One region of the Arthrobacter sp. P1_B3 genome, then DNA from elsewhere that is predicted to be linked to it. Evidence: riboswitches for the same ligand, from Rfam matches in the RefSeq annotation. Region 1 holds a riboswitch; the other holds the start of a gene.
What was found. A riboswitch is a leader RNA that binds a small molecule or an ion and turns the genes downstream of it on or off. The one in region 1 is predicted to bind glycine.
Positions count from the first base shown of each region.

Region 2: linked by a shared signal. The riboswitch ahead of AC1D2F_RS21760 (aminomethyl-transferring glycine dehydrogenase) and the one ahead of gcvP (aminomethyl-transferring glycine dehydrogenase) in region 1 are both predicted to bind glycine.

Region 1 is NZ_JBFTZV010000037.1:3,444-8,102, forward strand. Features, by position in the region: gene gcvP (aminomethyl-transferring glycine dehydrogenase) at 1-1,760, opposite strand, end outside; glycine riboswitch at 1,813-1,920, opposite strand; glycine riboswitch at 1,922-2,019, opposite strand; gene AC1D2F_RS22290 (GNAT family N-acetyltransferase) at 2,273-2,791, shown strand; gene AC1D2F_RS22295 (hypothetical protein) at 2,944-3,510, shown strand; gene AC1D2F_RS22300 (FAD-dependent monooxygenase) at 3,590-4,659, opposite strand, start outside.
Region 2 is NZ_JBFTZV010000033.1:21,842-38,276, reverse strand. Features, by position in the region: partial or broken gene AC1D2F_RS21760 (aminomethyl-transferring glycine dehydrogenase) at 1-1,372, opposite strand, end outside; glycine riboswitch at 1,412-1,527, opposite strand; glycine riboswitch at 1,529-1,627, opposite strand; gene AC1D2F_RS21755 (TetR/AcrR family transcriptional regulator) at 1,907-2,446, opposite strand; gene AC1D2F_RS21750 (MFS transporter) at 2,515-4,089, shown strand; gene AC1D2F_RS21745 (Dps family protein) at 4,171-4,650, opposite strand; gene AC1D2F_RS21740 (cytochrome P450) at 5,275-6,441, shown strand; gene AC1D2F_RS21735 (AMIN-like domain-containing (lipo)protein) at 6,835-7,380, opposite strand; gene AC1D2F_RS21730 (DUF4193 domain-containing protein) at 7,701-8,003, opposite strand; gene AC1D2F_RS21725 (GyrI-like domain-containing protein) at 8,185-8,679, opposite strand; gene AC1D2F_RS21720 (nitrilase-related carbon-nitrogen hydrolase) at 8,902-9,987, shown strand; gene AC1D2F_RS21715 (agmatine deiminase family protein) at 9,984-11,027, shown strand; gene AC1D2F_RS21710 (APC family permease) at 11,024-12,595, shown strand; gene AC1D2F_RS21705 (APC family permease) at 12,721-14,130, opposite strand; gene AC1D2F_RS21700 (polysaccharide deacetylase family protein) at 14,385-15,269, opposite strand; gene AC1D2F_RS21695 (NAD-dependent epimerase/dehydratase family protein) at 15,259-16,182, opposite strand; gene AC1D2F_RS21690 (SDR family NAD(P)-dependent oxidoreductase) at 16,221-16,435, opposite strand, start outside.

The DNA of each region.
Region 1 (4,659 bases):
ACGTTGCGCTGCTCGTCTCCGCGGGAGTGGTGGTAGCCGCGGATGGCCAGCAGGCCGGCGAGCTCGCCCTGGGATCCGGCGTTGGGCTGGATGGAGACCTGGTCGTAGCCCGTGATCTCGGCGAGGTCAGCTTCGAGGCCGCTGATGAGCTCGCGCCAGCCCTCGGTCTGGGAGTCCGGGGCGAAGGGGTGGATGGAGGCGAACTCCGGCCAGGAGATGGCTTCCATCTCGGCCGTGGCGTTCAGCTTCATGGTGCACGAGCCCAGCGGGATCATGGTGCGGTCCAGGGCGAGGTCGCGGTCCGAGAGGCGGCGGATGTAGCGCAGCAGCTGGGTTTCGGAACGGTGCGTGTTGAAGACCGGGTGCTGCAGGAAGTCGGAGGTGCGCAGCACTGTCTCGGGCAGCTCGAAGCCCTTGGCCTCCAGGACCGGACCGGCGCCAAAGGCGACGACGACCGCGGCGAGGACCTCCGGCGTCGTGGTTTCATCGACGGACACGCCAACTGTGTCCGCGTCGATGAGCCGCAGGTTGATGCCCCGGGCCCCGGCGGCGGCGATGACCTTGGCGGCCTTGCCGGGCACGCGGACCGTGAGGGTGTCGAAGAAGGAGTCGCTCGCCAGTTCGCGGCCGGCGATCTTCAGCGTGGCGGCGAGGGCGCGGGTGTTGTTGTGGACGGTCTCGGCGATGGCTTTCAGCCCGTCGGGGCCGTGGTAGACGGCGTAGAACGAGGACACGATGGCCAGCAGTGCCTGCGCGGTGCAGATGTTGGACGTGGCCTTCTCGCGGCGGATGTGCTGCTCGCGGGTCTGCAGGGCCAGGCGGTACGCCGGCACGCCGGCGTTGTCTTTGGAGACGCCGACGATGCGGCCGGGGAGCGTGCGTTCCATGCCCTCGCGCACCGCCATGTAGGCGGCGTGCGGGCCGCCGAAGAACAGCGGCACGCCCAGGCGCTGGGTGGAGCCGACGGCGATGTCAGCACCCTGCTCGCCCGGAGGGGTGATCAGGGTCAGGGCCAGGAGGTCCGCTGCCACAGTGACCAGCGCGCCGCGTTCCTTGGCCTCGGCGATCACCCCGGACTGGTCCCACACCCGGCCGGAGACGCCGGGCTGCTGCAGGACGACGCCGTTGATCTCGCCGGCGGGCAGGCCCTTGGAGAGGTCGGCGACCTCCACCTCGAAGCCCAGGGCTTCGGCGCGGCCCAGCACAATGGCGATGGTCTGCGGGAGGCAGTCGGCGTCGAGGACGGTCTTGGCCCCGGCCGCGGACTTGTTCTTGTTGGCGCGGCGCATGAGGAGCACGGCCTCGGCGACGGCGGTGGCCTCGTCGAGGAGCGACGCATTGGCGACCGGGAGCGCGGTGAGGTCCTGGACCATGGTCTGGAAGTTCAGCAGCGCCTCGAGGCGGCCCTGGGAGATCTCCGGCTGGTAGGGCGTGTACGCGGTGTACCAGGCCGGGGCTTCGAGGATGTTGCGGCGGATCACCGGCGGGGTGACGGTGTCGTAGTAGCCCTGGCCGATCATCTGCACGGCCGTCTTGTTCTTGGAGGCGAGCTTGCGCAGCTCGGCCAGCACCTGGACTTCGCTGAGGGCGCTGTCCAGCGTGAGGGGCTTTTCCTGGCGAATGGAATCGGGGACCGCGTTGTCAACGAGGCCATCAACGCTGTCGTAGCCGACGGCCTTGAGCATGGTGTCGATGTCGGCCTGGCGGCGGGCGCCGATGTGGCGATCTGCGAAGGTGGACGGGGACGATTGAACCGTCATGAGAGGAACTCCATAATTCAGGTGGCATCAAAACGCCACGATGATTCGGGTTCCTCCCCGCTCTGTATTGGACCTGAGAGTTTCCGTTTTGCCCTGCTGATTGCAGCGCGCCACTTGCACCGTCGGTGAGCCCGGTTGCCCGGACTGCTTTCCAGAGTTGCCTTGCCGCGGCGGTACGTGGGCCTGAGAGATTCCTGGGGAGGATTTGCTCCTACGGCGCCTGCTGAACGTACCGGCAGGACTCTCCCGCCGCAGATCATAAGCCGTGCCACTGGTCGGTGACACAGCTCACAATTTATCTGGTTCCCGGGCAGGATGCAAAATTAATTTCAATTGAGTCGCTGATTCCTGCACCACGGGGGTGCCTCCCCGCCGTCGAATGCCAGCCAAGGAACAAGTCCATCCCCCGGGCCGTTGGGCTACTACGACCTGCCGTCCGCTGACGCTGGCAGCACCCTACACACCCGGACCGACACCACGGGAAACGCGAACCCTTCGAATATGATCGCGTGATGCCTCTCCTTATCGCTCCGGACGCAAGCTACCACTCCTCCTGGCTGGAAGGATCCGCAGAATTTGACGGCGCCCACCGGGACGGCGGGGGCGCGGAGGACTGGTCCCTGGAAGAACTCAAAGATGCCCAGTCGTTCCGCCGCTTTGTCGACGCCCTCATCAATGACGCTCGGCCGGAGAGCCCGCGGAAGCCAGGATATGTGCCCTGCACGTACTTGTGGGTCATGGAAGGTGACACGTTCCTTGGCTCACTGGCCATCAGGCACGAACTGAACGACTTCCTCTTCAACGAAGGCGGGCACATCGGCTACAGCGTGAGGCCCTCCGCCAGGCGTCGCGGCCACGCAGCGAGGGCGCTGGCTGATGCCTTGCCGATTGCCCGTGAACTGGGAATCCCCCGGGTTCTTCTCACATGCGATGAGGATAATGCAGGCTCCCGGGCGACCATCGAAAAGAACGGCGGCGCCTACGAGGACACCCGCAACGGCAAACGCCGCTACTGGGTCGACACCGTCTGACCGGGCACGCCCCGAACGAACTGATCTCCGTTTACAGAGCGTGAAGTCGGTGCGACGCTGAACGCAATTCGGCCCCGGGGGCTGTCTTCGAACTGGGGGTAACGAAAATGCAATGGGGCACGCCGCAACCGGAAAGTCCGTGGCCGCATGACATGGTGATCAGCGTCAATGACGATCCACACCACCTGACTCTCCTTCTGTTTGTCCGGCAGGCATGGTCCCTGGCCGGCGACCTCAACATCCCGCCCCTAAGCCCCGTACCAGACTGTGGTCATTCCCGGATGCCGGAATCGGCTGATGCCTCCACGTGGGAGAAGCGCTGGAAAACGTCATGGGACCAGGCCTGGAGCTGGTACCCGATCGATGATCCAACGCACCATCCCACGCCCGCGGAATTGCGCGAGTCCGGGGACGCCAGTCAGGGGTTGAATCCTTTGATCCCACCCTTTTGGACTCAACGGTATGAATGGGAAGGTCTGGACCGCGAGGCTTATCAAGCCTGGGACCGAAGCCTGATCCCGAAATTTCCCCACGATGCCGAACCCCGAAGTCTCCAAGAACTCATCCCGGCATGGGAAAGCGGAATCGACACCGTCATCGTGCTGCCGTACGAGGGGTACTTCGCACACCGGCTGAGCCGGCGGCACCTCGTTGTGTCGGCCGCAACCAGGAATACCCCTGAGCACTACAGCAGGGCGCTACGAGAAAACGCACTGTAGACCCGCAGAGGCCGGGCTACCTCTCCTGCTAAGGGGACCGGCACGGAAATACGCGTCGGTCACGGCCACCGTTGGGACGTTAATGCCGCGCAGGCCCGAACCAGCTGGCCAGCGCATCCTCCAGCCCCCGCCGAGTCCCGTCTCCCGTCCACGCCACATGCCCGTCCGGCCGGATCAACACGGCCGCAGGAGCATTGACTGAACCGATCACCGGAAGCTCCCACCCGCCGTCGTACGTGGCGTCCACCAACTGCACCCGATCCATCCACGGCCCCGGGTCGATGCTGCCCGGCGCGCCGAGGTTGAGCAGCACCGCACGGGCATCGTGCAGGAAGGTGAACACGCGCCGCGGGCCGTTGGCGGTGACGACGTCGAGATCGGGCATGCGGCGCCCGAGCAGCGGGTGCCCCTCACCGAGGTCGTAGCGGACGTCCAGGCCGGAGATGAGGCCGCCCAGCCGCTTCCGGGCCTCATCGATCGTCAGCAGGCCGGCCACCGTGTCGGCCAACGCACCGATGCGCGGGTCGGCCCTCTGCATGATTGACTGCGCCATCGTGTGCTTCAGCGCACGGGCCCCGGCGGGGTGCCGCTCGGCGTGATAGGTGTCCAGCAGGCGGTCCGGCGCAATACCCTTGACCACCTGGGCGAGTTTCCAGCCGAGGTTCACGGCGTCCTGGATGCCGAGCCCGATCCCCTGCCCGCCCGAAGGAGCATGGATGTGCGCGGCATCCCCGGCCAGCAGCACGCGGCCGCTGCGGTAGGCCGCGGCCTGCCGCGTGGCGTCGGTGAACCGCGAGATCCACGTCGGAGTGTGCACCCCGAAATCCGTGTCATAGACCTCGGTCAGCGCCTTGCGGAGGTCAGCCAGGGTGGGCTCGGCAGCCGGTCCAAGCTGCTTCTCGGTCACCACCACCCGCGTGGTTCGTCCGTCCTCCATAAGGTGCAGCCCGTGGATCCCCACCTCGTCGATGCGGATGCCTGCCGGCGTCTCCTCTGTCACCTCCACTTCGGCGATCAGGCTGCTCCTCGTCGCATCCCAGCCGGGGAACTCGATGCCGGCTGCCTTGCGGACAGCACTTCGCCCGCCGTCGGCACCAACCAGGTACAGCGCGCGCATCGGCCCGCCGCCGGCGAGATGCACGTCGACCC
Region 2 (16,435 bases), on a different contig from region 1:
CCAGGCCGAAGCCCTCAGATGTGTCGGTCACCGACGCGCCAAACGCGGCGATGACGTCGGCGACGATAGCCACCGTCGTGGCCTCATCGGCGGAGATGCCGACAGTGTCGGCGTCGATGGCCCGCAGGTTGACGCCCTTGGCGTCGGCGGCCGCGATGATCTCTGCCGCCCGGCCCGGCACGGAGACGGTGATGGTGTCGAAGAATGACGTGTGCAGCACGTCCAGCCCGGCGGCCTTCAGGGAGGCGGCGATGGTCTTGGCGTGGACGTGGACCGACTGGGCGATGGCCTTCAGCCCGTCTGGGCCATGGTAGACGGCGTAGAACGAGGACACGATGGCCAGCAGTGCCTGGGCGGTGCAGATGTTGGACGTGGCCTTCTCGCGGCGGATGTGCTGCTCGCGGGTCTGCAGGGCCAGGCGGTAGGCGGGGACGCCGGCGTTGTCTTTGGAGACACCCACGAGGCGGCCGGGCATGGAGCGCTCCAGCCCCTTCTGCACGGCCATGTAGGCGGCGTGCGGGCCGCCGAAGAACAGCGGCACGCCGAAGCGCTGGGCGGAGCCGACGGCGATATCCGCACCCTGCTCGCCCGGAGGGGTGATCAGGGTCAGGGCCAGGAGGTCCGCGGCCACAGTGACCAGCGCGCCGCGTTCCTTGGCGTCGGCGATCACCGCGGTGTGGTCCAACACGCGGCCGGAGACGCCCGGCTGCTGCAGGACGACGCCGTTGATGACGCCCTCGGGCAGGCCCTTCGAGAGGTCCGCGACCTCGACCTCGAAGCCGAGGGCTTCCGCGCGGCCCTTGACGATCGCGATGGTCTGCGGGAGGCAGTCGGCGTCGAGGACGGTCTTGCCGTCGTGCGCCGTCTTGTTCTTGTTGGCGCGGCGCATCATCAGCACGGCCTCGGCGACGGCGGTGGCTTCGTCCAGCAGCGATGCGTTGGCGATCGGCAGGCCGACGAGGTCCTGGACCATGGTCTGGAAGTTCAGCAGGGCTTCGAGCCGGCCCTGGGAGATTTCCGGCTGGTACGGCGTGTACGCGGTGTACCAGGCCGGGGCTTCGAGGATGTTGCGGCGGATCACCGGCGGGGTGAGCGTGTCGTAGTAGCCCTGCCCGATCATCTGCACGGCGGTCTTGTTCTTCGCTGCCAGCTTGCGCAGCTCGGCGAGGACTTCCACCTCGCTGAGGGCGGCGGCGAGCGCGAGATCGGAGTCCTGACGGATGTCCTTCGGAACGGCGGTGTCCACCAGGGCGTCGACGGTGTCGTAGCCGACAGCCTTCAGCATGGCGTCGACGTCGGCCTGGCGGCGCGCGCCGATGTGCCGGTCAACGAAGGACGTGGAGGCTGGGGTAACAGTCACAAGGAACTCCATAACTCAGGCGGCGCAGGGTACGCCACATTGATTCGGGTTCCTCCCCGCTCTGTATTGGACCTGAGAGTTTCCGCGAAGCCTGCGTTTCAGGGGCTCCGCTTGCACCGTCGGTGAGCACAGCATGTCCGGGACACGCCTGCTACTTTCCAGAGATGCCTTGCCGCGGCGGTACATGGGCCTGAGAGATTCCTGGGGAGGGTTTGCTCCTACGGCGCCTGCTTGTACCTACTTGCAGGACTCTCCCGCCGCAGATCAAAGGCGTATTCAGTTGGGTGATTAATCGTGGGTGACAACAGTCACAGCTCCCATTCTCCTATGCCGGGCGCGCGTCCGCAAACTCCCTGCCAGCCGCCGACCCAGGTTACGGGCGACAAGCCGCCCCCGGGTGCGTCCGCCAACACGAGTTCGCCGGACAGCGGCCAGGTCGCCGCAACTTTGCGGCGAACTCGCACGCTTCCGGCGAGTTCGGCGGGGTGGGCGGGAGCGGGCGGGGTGGGCGGGAGCGGGCGGGGTGGGCGGGAGCGGGCGGGAGCGTCAGCGGCGCAGCTTCTCGACGGCGGCCAGCAGGCTCTCGACGTCCGCTTCGACCTCCGGAAGCGGCCCGCCGGGGCCCCGGCCCAGCATGGCGTTGAAGTACAGCCCGTCCCCCATGTACAGGACGGCCTTCGCCATGGCGGGTCCGACGTCGGCCGCCAGCAGTTCCAGCCAGCTCGCCTGGGCGGCGGCGAAGCGGCGGAGGGTCTCCCCGTGCGCCACCTCGGCGAGCCGCGTGGCCGCCACGAAGACCCGGTCCATGGGCGTGTCCGCCCACACCGAGGACCTAATGAAGTACGCCGCCGCCCCTTCGGGGGCCGCCGCCATGGCGGCAACATCCGCAGCCAGATGCCGGTCCAGCCGTTCCAGCAGGACCGCGATCATCGCCTCCTTGGTCGGGAAGTGGTAGAGCAGGCCGCCCTTGGAGACGCCGGCCCGGCGCGCGACGGCGTCCAGCGTCGCGGCGCGTTCACCGACTTCGATGAGCAGGGATTCGAAGGCATCGAGGACGGCCTCGCGGGCGACGGGTTTCCTGGGCATGCCTCCCATCATGCCTGCCCAGCCCTTCATTTCTTAACTGTACCGTCCAGACGGTATAGTTATGTCCTATGAGCATTTCATCGATCACCGCAGCCACCAGCATCCCGGCGGCCACCGGCCCCCGGGCACCGTGGCGCGACTGGGTGGCGCTGGCCCTGCTAATGTTCCCCGTCCTGCTCGTGGCCGTGGACAACACCGCCCTGACGTTTGCCCTGCCGGCCATCGCCACCAGCCTGTCCGCTTCCGGCGTCCAGCTGCTCTGGATCGTCGACGCCTATCCCTTGGTCCTGGCCGGACTGCTGGTCGCTATGGGCAGCCTCGGCGACAGGATCGGACGGCGCCGCCTGCTCTTCGTGGGCAGCGCGGGTTTTGCCGCGGTTTCGGCCGCGACGGCGTTCGCACCGAGCGCCGAATGGCTGATCGCCGGCCGTGCCGGGCTTGGCCTGTTCGGCGCCATGCTCATGCCGTCCACTCTTTCCCTGATCCGCAATATCTTTCCGCAGCCCAACCGGCGCAGGCTGGCCGTGGCGATCTGGGCCGCCGGCTTCTCCGGCGGCGCCGCCCTCGGCCCGATTGCCGGCGGCTGGCTGGTGGAACACTTCTGGTGGGGCGCCGTCCTGCTGGTCGCAGTGCCGATCATCCTTCCTCTCCTGGTGCTCGGTCCGGCGCTGATACCGGAATCCCGCGACCCGAACCCCGGCCGCGTGGACGTGCCCAGCATTGTCCTGTCCCTGCTGGTCATGGTGCCGGTCGTCTACGGGATCAAAACCCTCGCCACCCACGGGCCCGCACCAGAGGCCTTCGCGAGCATTGGAGCCGGCCTGCTCATGGGCTACGTGTTCATCCGGCGGCAGCGGGCACTTGCCCGCGGGGAAGGTACGGCGCCGATGCTCGATGTCAGCCTCTTTGGCAACCGGATCTTCAGCACGGCCATCATCGCCAACGTCCTGGCGCTGTTCTCCTTCAACGGCTTCATCCTGTTCCTGGCACAGCACCTGCAGCTGGTCGAGGGCCAGTCCCCCTCGGCTTCCGGAGTCGCCATGGTCCCGGCCCTCATCGCCACTGTCGTGGCGGGGCTGCTCGTGGTCCCGCTGGTGCGCAAGGTGCGGCCAGGCTTTGTTGTGGCCGGCGGGCTGCTGCTGAGCGCGGCGGGCTATTTCCTGGTGGCGTTCGGCGACCACAGCCATGGCCCGTCTCTGCTCCTGGCCGCGCTGCTGGTTCTCTGCCTGGGGGTGGGCGCCGCGGAGACGATTTCCAATGACCTGATCCTGGGTGCGGCGCCTGCCGACAAGTCGGGGGCCGCCGCCGCCATCTCCGAGACCGGCTATGAAGTGGGGTCTCTGCTGGGCACGGCGATCCTCGGCTCGATCCTGACGGCTTCCTATCAGGGCAACCTCCGGCTCCCCGAGGGGGTGTCCGGGCTCGTCCCGGCAGAGGCCACCAGCCAGGCGGGTGAAACCCTCGCCGGCGCGGTGGAGCTCGCCCACATGCTTCCGGCTCCCCTGGCGGAGGCAGTGACGGCTGCCGCGCGCACGGCGTTCGACTCCGGCGTCCACGTCACGGCGTCAATCGCGCTGGTCCTGATGACCGGGGCCTGCGTCCTCGCCGCCATTGTCCTGCGGACGGTGCCGAAGGCCAAATAGCTTGGACAGCAGCGTCCTGCGCCGGAAGAAATCCGGCGCCGGACGCTGCTGGTTTAGGGTCGGACCGGTGGGAGCCGGTCCCTACTTGTCCTCCGGAGTGGTCACGCTGGCGTTTGCCCGCATGGTCTCGGCATTCACCATCCAGGCATACTGCTCAAGCTTGGCAATGAAGGCGTGCAGGAGGTCGGCGGTGGTGGGGTCTTCCTCATCAACTTCATCGTGAACTTTGCGCATCGTGCCGACGGCCGCCTCGAGGGCCGCGACAATCCGTTCGATGGCGTCCTTCGTGTTGATCAGGCCCGCGGGGAACTCGGCGAGTGCGGTGGACTTGGAAACCGTGGAACTGCGGCCGTCCGGCAGGGCGTGGAGGGCGCGCATGCGCTCGGCGAGATCGTCCGCGAACTCCCGGGCGGCGTCGACGATCTCGTCCAGCTGGAGGTGGAGGTCCCGGAAGTTAGTCCCGACGATGTTCCAATGCGCCTGCTTGCCCTGAACGTGGAGTTCGATCAGGTCCACTAGGACCGCCTGCAGGTTGGCCGTCAGTGTAGGTGTCGCTTTCATGCATCCTCCTCAATAGAACCGGTACCGTGCGGGCCGCGCGCACCATTTGCTGGCACCGCGGCCGATGCTTCCGACGCTACCGCAGGGCAGCGACGGGCCGCGACGGTTCGGGGAGGAATTTCTCGGTCAGCTTACTAAGTCGGCTTACTAACCGTTTCGGGAAGCTGAGACTGCCCCGTTCCTATGTTCCGTTAGGCACGGGCGAGGGAGAGATTCTTGACGCTGTCTGCCCCCTCTTCGCGGGACAGCAGGACCTCCCTGCGGGTCTCTTCGGCGCAGCGGACCATCTGGTCAATGCTTTCCTGCGAACAACGCCGACAGGCCTGCGCCGTCGTCGTAGGGGGCGTCAGTCCGGACCACGTTTAGCGGAAAGCCGGGGTGTTCTCCTCCGTACCGTCGGCAGGACCGGCCGCTTCGTTAGGCGCCGTGGTGACGGGCCGGTTCCGCAGGGGCGGCCGACGTGGGCCAGAATCCCCATGCCAAGGCTGTTGCGCGGTATTAGGGTGGGAGCTGACGGGGCCACGCGGCCCGCCCCGTTGGACGCCTGCTCTGTTGCAGTTCGTCCCTTGCAGTTGGTCCATTGCCAGGAAACGACGGCCGTCCGCCTCGTCAGGAAGGCCAGCCATGGTGCCATTTCCCGCTCTGGAGCAGCCGTTGAACCCGTTTCCCCGCTATGAAGCCATGCGGGACAGTGAACCCGTTTTCCAGGATCAGGAGACCGGGGTGTGGCATGTGTTCCGCTACGATGACGTGCAGCGGGTCCTGTCCGAGCACGCCACGTTTTCTTCCCGGATCGGCGGGGACAACCCCTCCGAAACGGGCCAGCTCTTCGCCGCCAGCCTGATCAACACGGACCCGCCCAGGCACCGCCAGTTGCGTTCCCTGGTGTCCCAGGCGTTCACGCCACGGTCAGTGGAAGCGCTCGGCCCGCGCATCTCGGAACTCACCGACGAGTTGCTGGACCCGGTAGTTGCTGCCGGTTCCGCGGACCTGATCGACCAGCTGGCCTATCCGCTGCCGGTCATCGTCATCGCGGAGCTGATGGGCATCCCGGCCGCGGACCGGGACCGGTTCAAGCAGTGGTCCGACGTGATCGTGAGCCAGACCCGCCCCGGCGCCGACGAGTCCGGCCACATGGCCGCACACCGGGAAATGGCGGAGTACTTCATGGGCATGATCGAGCAGCGGCGGCGCCAGCCGGGCCATGACCTCATCAGCGCGCTCCTCGCGGCCGAGATCGACGGGCAGAAGCTCAGCGCCATCGAGCTGCTCGGATTCTGCGCCCTTCTGCTCGTTGCCGGCAACGAGACCACCACGAACCTGATCGGCAATGCGGTGCTGTGCTTCACCGAAGCGCCGGGCACGGCGGAACGCCTCATCGCCGAGCCTGCCCTGCTCCCGCAGGCGATCGAAGAGGTGCTGCGCTACCGCTCCCCCGTCCAGTCCATGTACCGGATCTCCGCCGTCGACACGACCGTGCGGGGCCTGCCGATCCCTGCGGGGTCGCCGATCGTGGCGTGGATCGGCTCGGCGAACCGTGACGCGGAGCAGTTCCCGCACCCTGACGTGTTCGACGTCGGACGCTCACCGAACCGTCACCTCGCCTTCGGCCAGGGCATCCACTTCTGCCTCGGCGCTCCCCTGGCCCGGCTCGAGGCCAGGATCGCGCTGCAGGCCGTGCTCTCCCGGCTGCCCGGCTTGGCCGTGCGACCCGGGGCGCAGCTGGAGCGGATGGAAAGCACGATCGTCTACGGAGTGAAACAGCTTCCCGTGTCCTGGCTGGCTGCCTGACGGCGAGCGCCGCCTCCGTTGCCCTATCAGTTGTGGCTGCTACGGATTGACTTTGCCGTCCGAATGACAGCCGTAACTGATAGGGCAACGCGGGGCGCTAGCGTTTCCACCGGAAGGGTGTGCCTCCGGTCCATTTCGACACCTAGGGGCACCTCGCTCCGAGCGCGTCGAACCACCTAGGAGTCGAACTGCCCAGGAATGGGCTGCTCGCACGCCCAACTGTCCTGTCAGTCGAAAAAGTACGCGGGTTGGCGAGGTGGACAACTGCATCATCGGCAAGAGCGCAGCGCATTGGTCGCAGCGCACGAAATGCTCCTGATCCACCGTGATGCCACCAAAGGCCTTGAGTTCGCAAGTCGCGCAACGCGCCGCGTTGCTCTGCCGCCCCGGCCATCACCAGAAGTGCGCCACGTCCACCACTAGCCGTGACCCGGTGCCCGGCCCGGACAGGGACAGGACCCGGAACGGCAGCCGCGCGCGGACCCCCAGGCCCAGGCTGCTGTACCCTTCGAAGCTGCCCGCCCACGCCACTTGCCGGAACGTCTGGTAACCGGTCACGTCCGCCAGTTCGCCCTTGTTCGCCGGGTTGTAGGTGGGATTGCCGGCGTCGTCGTATGCGGGCGCATTGACCGTGAGCTGGATGAAGGCCTGGCCCCGCAGCGGGATCGGCAGGCCGGACCCGTCCTGCACCACCTCGGGCACGTAGCGGACGGCGTAGCCGGCCACGGGGCCGTTGAGGTCGATGACCAGCCGGTCAAAACAGTAATGCTGACCGGTCCGCACATTCACCACCTTGGCCTGGCTCATGGCCGGATCCGTTTTGACCAGCGAACCCCAGACCAGGCCGCAGTACGGGTCCGCGGCTGCCGGAGCCGGCGCAAGCACCCCGAGACCGGCGGCCATCAGCACTGCCGCGAGCAAAGCGTGGATCTTCTTCAACTGGGTCTTCTTCAACTGGGTCCTCTTCAACCCCGCCACCCCCTGGTGCTGCCCGAGCCCTTGCTGGCCAAACAGTCAGCGCAGGTCAGACGCTTCCAGCGTAGGCGGCCCCGAACCGGCGGGCGAGGTCCTCATCCGTTTCGGCGCCCAACCGTTAAAGTGGCCCGTTGCTGGTCACGGACGGATTGCACGGACACATCCCGCCAGGTTCCTTCACGAACAGATAACGCCGGCAGCCGCGGGCCACGCCAGGAACGGCGAAGCGCCGGCACCCCCGAGGGTCCGGCGCTTCGTGCGGCCTTGGTGTTGCTGAAAAATTCTTAGCCTTCGCAGTCGCGGCAGTACTTCATGCCGTTCTTTTCAAGGGCCACCTGGGACCTGTGCCGGACCAGGAAGCAGGAGGAGCAGGTGAATTCATCGGACTGCTCCGGTACAACAATGACCGTCAGCTCTTCGCCGGACAGGTCCGCACCCGGAAGATCGATGCCTTCAGCGGTGTCGTTCTCGTCGACGTCGATCACAGCAGTCTGCGCGCCGCCGCCGCGGGACGCCTGCAGGGCCTCCAGCGACTCAGCGGGAGACTCTTCTTCTGTCTTACGTGGGGCGTCGTAATCGGTAGCCATATCGGGGTTCACTTTCGTTGCTGCGCAGCGCCATTTCAGGCACCTCAGTGAAGCAGTTTAGGACATTATGCATGGAGTTGAGGAATAGTGTGGCCAATCAGACACAATGAGTCGGACGGGGCGCGGAAGCCCGGGTCGGCGGCCCCGGGACGCCCCGCGTCCGCGGCCCGCGGTGGGCAGTTCAGGCGACCGGCCAGACCACCAGCGTCTGCCACTTCGCCGGGTCGGGCTCGGCACCGGGATCGGTGAGGTAGTACTCCCACATGGCTTCCCCGGGGCTCGCACCGTCCTGCCGCATCCGCGCCATGATCGCGCCGTAGGTCTGCTGCAGTGATTCGTAGGGCCCGATGTGCATCGCCTCGTAGGCCCGGCCTGCGGGGAGTGCCCCGGCGATGACCTCAGTGTCCGCGCCGCTTGGGTTCGTGAAAGGTGCGGCGAGAGGGAACCCCGCCTCCACGTCGACGACGTCGGTCGGTTTGCCCCGGTACAGCGCGAACGGGGGTCCGGCCAATTGGACATGCTGATCCTGCACCGCACCCATGACGGCGCCGAAGGCACGGCCGAAAAAGTCGCGCAGCGCATTCATCGGGACAGTCTCACGCACCACTGCAGTCGGCTGTTCCTTGAGTTGGGCGGGCTTGATGTCCGGAGCCGCCCCGGGGTTCGTTGGAGTCATACGCCCAGACTCTGCCGCGCCCAATCCGCGGTCTAGGGCCTTACGGCCCGCGCCCACGGAGCGGCCTGCGGCGTGTTCGCCCGCACGTCCGGACTCGGCGCACGTACTACCGCGAATAAATAAATGAACTTTATTCATATTAGGCCTTGCCCGGCGCGACCATCGCCTAAATACTAAATGAACAACGTTCATTTATGTGACGCCCGTCTCACTGGAGTAGCCATGATCGAAATCACGTCCCTCGACACCCCGCCCTCCCTCGCCCGCACCACGTCGTCCCGAAGTGCATCGTCCAGCCGGCCAGCACTGCGGGTCGGCGTCGTACAGCACCGCTGGCATCCTGACGCCGCGGCCCTGCACGCGGAACTGGACGAAGGCATCGGGCGGGCCGCCCGGTTGGGAGCCGCCGTCGTCTTCCTGCCCGAGCTCACACTGTCCCGGTACCCCGCGGATACGCTTCCCGAAAACGACACCACCCGGGCCGGGGCCCCGCGCCCGCGGCCCTCGGACATCGCCGAGGACCTGTTCACCGGCCCCACGTTCCGGTTCGCGGCGGACGCGGCCCGCCGGCACGGAATCTGCGTCCACGCTTCGCTGTACCAGAAGGCGGAGAACCCGGACGGTTCCGACGACGGCCTGGGCCTGAACACTGCCATCCTGGTCTCCCCCGAAGGCGAACTGCTGGCACGCACGCACAAGCTGCACATCCCCGTCACAGCCGGCTACTACGAGGACAAATTCTTCCGCCAGGGCCCGGACGGCGACGATGCTTACGAGGTCCATTCCCCCGCCGAGCTCGGCGGCGCACGGTTGGGCATGCCCACCTGCTGGGACGAATGGTTCCCGGAGTTGGCGCGGATTTACTCCCTCGGCGGGGCAGAACTCCTGGTCTACCCCACCGCCATCGGCTCCGAGCCGGACCACCCGGACTTCGACACCCAGCCGTTGTGGCAACAGGTCATTGTGGGCAACGGCATTGCCAACGGGCTGTTCATGGTGGTCCCCAACCGCTGCGGCAGCGAAGGCACCCTGAACTTCTACGGCTCCTCCTTCATCTCCGATCCCTACGGCCGGATCCTCGCGCAGGCACCACGGGACGAATCCGCGGTGATAGTGGCGGACCTCGACCTCGACCAGCGCCGTGACTGGCTCACGCTCTTTCCCTTCCTGGCCACGCGCCGCCCGGACACCTACGCGCGGCTGACCGAACCGGTACGCGCCGATGCCCCGCTCGGCCTCGACGCCTATGAGCCCACTGCGTATGAGGCCACCGCGTATGAGGCCACTGCGCAGAAGGTCACGGCATGAGCGCCTGGCGGATGCCGTCCGAAACGGCACCCCAGGACCGTGTCTGGATGGCGTTCCCCACCGGCGGCTACACCCTGGGCGAAACAGAGGCAGAAGCCCACGCCGCCCGCTCCGTCTGGGCCGCCGTCGCGAACGCCGTTGTGGAATTCGAACCGGTCACCATGCTGGTGGCGCCGGCGGATGTGGAGACCGCCGCCCGCTACCTCCACCCGGACATCGAGGTGGTCACCGCCGCCTTGAACGACGCCTGGATGCGGGACATCGGCCCCACGTTCGTCCTGGACGACGGCGGCCGGCTCGGCGCCGTGGACTGGGTGTTCAACGGCTGGGGCGGCCAGGGCTGGGCGGCCTGGGACAAGGACTCGCTCGTGGCAGCTGCCGTCGCGGCACGCTCGGGGGCCAGCCACCTCGTCTCGCCCCTGGTGAACGAGGGCGGCGGCATCCACGTCGACGGCGAAGGAACGGTCCTCGTCACCGAGACGGTGCAACTGGATCCGGGCCGGAACCCGGGGCTCAGCAAGGCCGACGTCGAGGCCGAACTGGCCCGGACCCTGGGCACCAGCCACGTGATCTGGCTTCCCCGCGGGCTGACCCGGGATTCGGAACGGTTCGGCACGCGCGGCCACGTCGACATCGTCGCGGCCATCCCGTCTCCGGGCACCTTGCTGGTCCACTCCCAGCAGAACCCGGCACACCCCGACTTCGAGGTCAGCCGGGACATCATCAGCCACCTCGCCACCACCCGCGACGCGGCCGGCCGCGAATGGACCATCATCGAGGTCCCCGCCCCGGAAACCCTGACCGACGAGGACGGCTTCGTCGACTACAGCTACATCAACCATCTGGTGGTCAATGGCGGCGTCATCGCCTGCACGTTCGGCGACCCGATGGACGAAAAAGCCTTGCGCATCCTCGGCGACGCCTACCCCGGCCGCAAAGTGGTGGGCATCGACGCCCGCCAGCTCTTCGCCTGCGGCGGCGGCATCCACTGCATCACCCAACAGCAACCGTCCGCCTCCCACAAGACAGGTCAGCCATGAGTCAGACAATCGGCCGCGAAGACGGCACCACCACCGCCCACGGCGCAGTCGATCCCGCCGGCTCGAAGCACGGCATCACGGGCAAGGGGCTCAAGGGCGGGCAGCTTGGCCTGCTCGCCGTCGTGGTCCTGGGCATCTCCTCCGTGGCGCCCGCCTACAGCCTGACCAGTTCGCTGGGACCGGCCGTCGGCGCCGTGGGCGTGCAGCTGCCGGCGATCTTCATCGTCGCGTTCATCCCCATGATCCTCGTGGCGTTCGCCTACCGCGAGCTCAACGCCGACTCCCCGGACAGCGGCACCACCTTCACGTGGGCAACGAAGGCATTCGGCCCGTTTGTCGGCTGGATGGGCGGCTGGGGGCTGCTGGCCGCCAACATCATCGTCCTGTCCAACCTGGCCGGCGTCGCGGTGGACTTCTTCTATCTCTTCCTGGCCCAGGTGTTCAACAACCCTGAACTCGCGGACCTGACCTCGAACACGGCCGTGAACATTGTGACCTGCCTGGTGTTTGTGGCATTGGCCGTCTGGGTCAGCTACCGCGGCCTGCACGCCACCAAGCTCGTGCAGTACAGCATGGTCGGCTTCCAGGTGCTGGTCCTGGCCGTCTTCATCATCATGGCGCTTAGCCACGCAGCCTCGGGTGACTCGGGCACCGCGATCGCGTTCAGCTGGGACTGGTTCAACCCGGCGAAAATCGAGAGCTTCGAGCAGTTCACCGCCGGCATGTCACTGGCCGTCTTCGTCTACTGGGGCTGGGACGTCTGCCTCACTGTGAACGAGGAAACCAAGGGAGGCAGGGGCACCGCCGGGCGGGCAGGAACGACGACGGCGGTGGCCGTCCTGGCCCTCTACCTCGCCGTGATCGTGGCCACCATGATGGTGGCCGGCACCGGCGCCGACGGCATTGGTTTGAACAACCCGGACAACCAAGCGAATGTCTTTGCCGCACTGGCCTCCCCCGTCATGGGCCCGCTGGCCATCCTGATGTCCCTGGCCGTGCTCTCCGGCACCGCGTCCTCCCTCCAGTCCACCATGGCCTCCCCCGCCCGGAGCCTGCTGGCGATGGGGCACTACGGGGCACTGCCGCCGCGCTTCGCGTCCGTCAGCAAGCGCTTCGGATCCCCCGGCTACGCCACGGTGGTTGCGGGCCTGCTGTCCGGCGGCTTCTACGCCGTCATGAAGGTGGTCAGCGAAAACGTCCTCAACGACACCATCATGGCCCTTGGCCTGATGATCTGCTTCTACTACGCCCTGACGGCGTTCGCCTGCACGTGGTACTTCCGGCACAGCCTGTTCTCCAGCGTCCGTAACTTCTTCATGCGGCTGCTGTTCCCGGTCCTGGGCGGCCTGGTCCTCACCGTGGTCTTCTTCCAGACCGCCGTGGACAGCTGGGCGCCGGAGTTCGGCAGCGGCTCCGAGGTCTTCGGCGTGGGCCTGGTGTTCATCCTGGGCATCGGCATCCTCGCCCTCGGCGTCGTGGTGATGCTGGTGACCGCGAAGCTGCATCCGGGCTTCTTCCGGGGCGAGACCATCCGGAAGGACACCCCCGCCCTGGTGGTTCCCGAGTAGCCGCCAGCGCCAATGGACGGCGCACGGCTTTGCCCCCTGCCGCGGGGCAAAGCCGTGCGTTTGCTGTCGGTGGCGCCTTGCACTTATTGATTGGGACTAAAGGCAAACTTCTTGCTGGGCGGCGCTCACGGGCCGACTTTCAACAGTTCCGGCTCTGGCTCTGCCTCCGCCGCCAAAGTGCCGCTATTGCGTCGACGCAGGCGCTTCTCGACCACGAATCCCGCCAGGCCAAGGATCACGAAAACCACAATTACTGCGTAGTTTTGGTACCAGGGCGCTTCTGGCTGTCGCGGCCAGGCGATATTGACGACCTCAAAGCCCAACCACAGCAGCGCGGCCACGTTCACTACTGTGCCAAAAACTCCCAGGCTGAAGGGTCCGGCCTTCCACGCCCCTTTCAGCCGAACCACCAGGGCGGCCAGCACTGGAAAGAGGAATGCCACGTAGAAGCCGGCCGTCGCGAAGGCAATGAGGGCGCCGTACACCTGTGATGCCGACAGGGCAAGAATAATCATTGAAGCGACCGCAGAGACTAAGAGTGCGTTGATGGGCAGCCGGTCGGTCTTGCTGAGGCGCCTCAGAACCTTGGCCGCAGGCAGGGCGTCCAGCCGGGCGAATGCGAAAATTGATCGTGAGACAGCTGCCTGCAGCGCCACTGTCCCTGCGATAAATCCCAGGACGATGGTCACCAGGAGCGGTTTGGTGATTCCCTCGCCAAGATTGGCAGTGAGGGTTGTGGTAATCGGGTCCGGGTCTGCCCCCGACATGGCGGCACCAATATCCGGGATTGCGAGGAGCAGGGCCAGGCACGAAAACGTGATGACAGATGCCACCGTGACCAGGGACGTCAGTACAGCCCGCGGCACTCTGCGTTCGGGTGACCGGACTTCCTCGGCTATGGCGCCCGCACTCTCAAATCCCACAAACGACCATCCGATAATTGCCACGGCCGCCATAAAAGGCCCAAAGACATACGCGGTGGTGTCTGGCGCGGATCCGAAGGAGTCCAGAATCGTGCTGAGGGAATTTCGGCGATGGAAGATGATCAGTACCAACCCGACCCCCAGGCTGGCGATGACCTCGCACACGATGCTCACAGTCACCAGCAGACTCAGCCATTTCCTGCCGGCGGAGTTGGCAATCGTACTGACCAACAAGATAACGGCGCCCAGCATGATTTTCGTTGTGGTGTCAGGCTGTTCGATGCCGAACAGTGAGGCCAGAAATGTGCCTCCACCGAAGGCTACAGCGGCAACTGTGATGATGAGGGTCCAGATGTAGGCCCATCCTGCGTACCAGCTGTAGGTGTGCCCGAGAAGGGACCTGGACCAAAGGCAGACCCCGCCGGCAACAGGCCAACGCGAAGCGAGCTCGGCAAGTACAGCCGCTACCAGGGCCTGGCCCAAGAGGACAACCAACAGACCCCACCAGAAGGCCGGCCCTGCGGCCATCAGAGCCAAGCCAAATACTCCGTACAAGCCGATGATTGGCGACATGAAGGCAAACGCCAAGGAGAAGGAGGACCAGAACCCCATCTCCCGTTTGAGTTGGAGGGATTCAGGATTAGGGGTCTGCGGTGGACCAGGTGCATCCGACAACAGCTGGGACGGGGAGTTCATTGCAATGAGCCTTCTTTCGCTGGGACGGTCTTAGGGGTGAAGCTTCACAACGAGCTGCGGGCGTGGCTGAAGCGCGGCCATGGGCTTCGCCCTTGGCCTGTTGTGTTTTGGGGTCACCAATGTTCGCCGTGCCGCCGGGTTCAGCAGTCCGGCGTTCAGCAGTCCGGCGTTCAGTAGTCCGGGTACAGCTCCGCGGACGCTGTGACAGGGTTGAGGGGCTCGGCGATCAATGCAGGGTCACCGAGAGCCGCGTCCGCGAGCGCTTCGCATGTCGAGAAGCGGACGTCGCCCCGTTCCAGCGCCGTTTCGATCACGGTCCGCAGGGCCTCCAGCCGTCCTGCCCGTCCCGTGAGGAACGGGTGGCACGTGAGCATGAAGAGCGCGCCATGACGTCGCATTGCGTCGATCTCGTGAATCCACATATCAGCGACCACTAGTGGCGACTGGATGATTTCACCGATCTTGGGTTCCGGAAGGAAGGCATACTGCTCCCAGTCGTCCAGGCTCCAATGTGGAGGGAGCTCCGCAACTGTCCCCGCCGGGGTTTCAATGAGATACGGGACGTCCGCATCCATGAGGCTGGAATCGTATGTCAGCCCGTACTCAGCCACCAGCGACGGCGTCTGCCACGAGGGCTGCCACAGTGCGGCGCGATGCCCTTTTGGCGAAATGCCGAAGCGCCCGAGTGCGGCAAGCGCCAGATCGAAGTCGGCGCGTTCGTCGTCGAAACTCATGTTCACCGCGGTGCGGTGAGTGTGCGAGTGGTGCGCGATCTCGTGTCCCGATTCCAGGACCTGTTCAACCATGTGGGGATATCGTTCCGCGGTGACTCCTGGAATGAAGAACGTCGCCGGCTGCTGCACATCCTTCAACATTTGGAGAATCCGAGGAACGCCCACCTTGGGTCCGAACGCCTGGTGAGTCATCGCCATCGCATTGTCGGCGTAGCGGCGGCCGGCGGCCAGGATGGGGGACTCGGCGTCGACGTCGAACGTCAACGCCGCAACGCATGCCGCCCCCTGCCTCCAGCCGCTCTTATCGACGTCAGAAGTCATGGCCCGAGAGCCAGTCTGCGTAATCGCCGAGGGCCCGCTGCAGGGGCCAGGCCGATTCGTAGCCTAGATCCCTGGCCGCGGAAGCGATGCTGAAATGGCCCTGCAAGTCCAGGGTTGGATCCGTCCCTGGCCCGATCTCCACGGTGGCGTCCGGGAATGCGATTCGAACTTCTTTGACTACGTCGCTGAGGGTCCAGTACTCGCTGCCGGAGATGTTGTACGCCAGGGGCCTGGCCGAGGCCGTTTCCGGTGCCTGGACTGCCGCAAGTACGGCAAGAGCGACGTCGCGGACGTAGACCAGGTTGTACCGGTGGTCGGCCCCGTGGTCCTGTGAGAACGAACCGTCGCGGACTACGCCGCGCATAATGTCCCGCATGACCTCATCCATGCGGTTGCCGGGTCCGTAGACCTGGCCGATGCGCAGGGAGATGACGTCGATTCCATACCTGTCGCCGTAGACCTGTCCGAGCCATTCCCCGGTGACCTTCGTCACGGCGTACGGCGTCGTCGGATTTACGGGCTCCGATTCGAGAACCACAGGTGCTGAGGTCTTTCCGTACACGCACTCGGACGAGAAGAAGATGATCCGTTTGACGCCGTGGAGTCGAGCCGCCTCGAAAACCGCCACCGTTCCCTCGACGTTGGCAGCAAAGGTTGCCAGGGGAAAGCTCAAGGAATAGGTCGGGTGGGAGATGGCTGCGGTGTGGACGATGGTGTCCACGTCGTGTTCCTTGAATACCTCGAGGAGGCGGGGGATATCGAACAGCTCGCCCTGAACGGACACGACGTCGGGGCGTGGCGCGTCGAGGAAGTCCCGGTTGTAGCTGACCGTTTGATGGCCGGCGTCGGCAAGTTCGTTGACTATGTGGCGTCCCGTGAATCCGGCACCACCTGTGACCAGGACAGAGCTCATGTGATTTTGCCTTTCAGTACGAGAGTTAGGTGTGGGATTCAATGTCCGAGCGGGAACGTCGTGGTTCGACCACCGTCGACAACAAGGTTTGTTCCCGTGACATATGAGGATTCAGGGCCCAACAGCCACAGCGCCGCCGCAGCAATCTCCTCGGCCAGGGCGAATCGGCCAAGCGGTACGGACGCTTCGTCCCTGGCGCGTTCTTCTTCGTTCGCGAACTCGGCCGCAAGCATCGGAGTATCTGTCGTCCCCG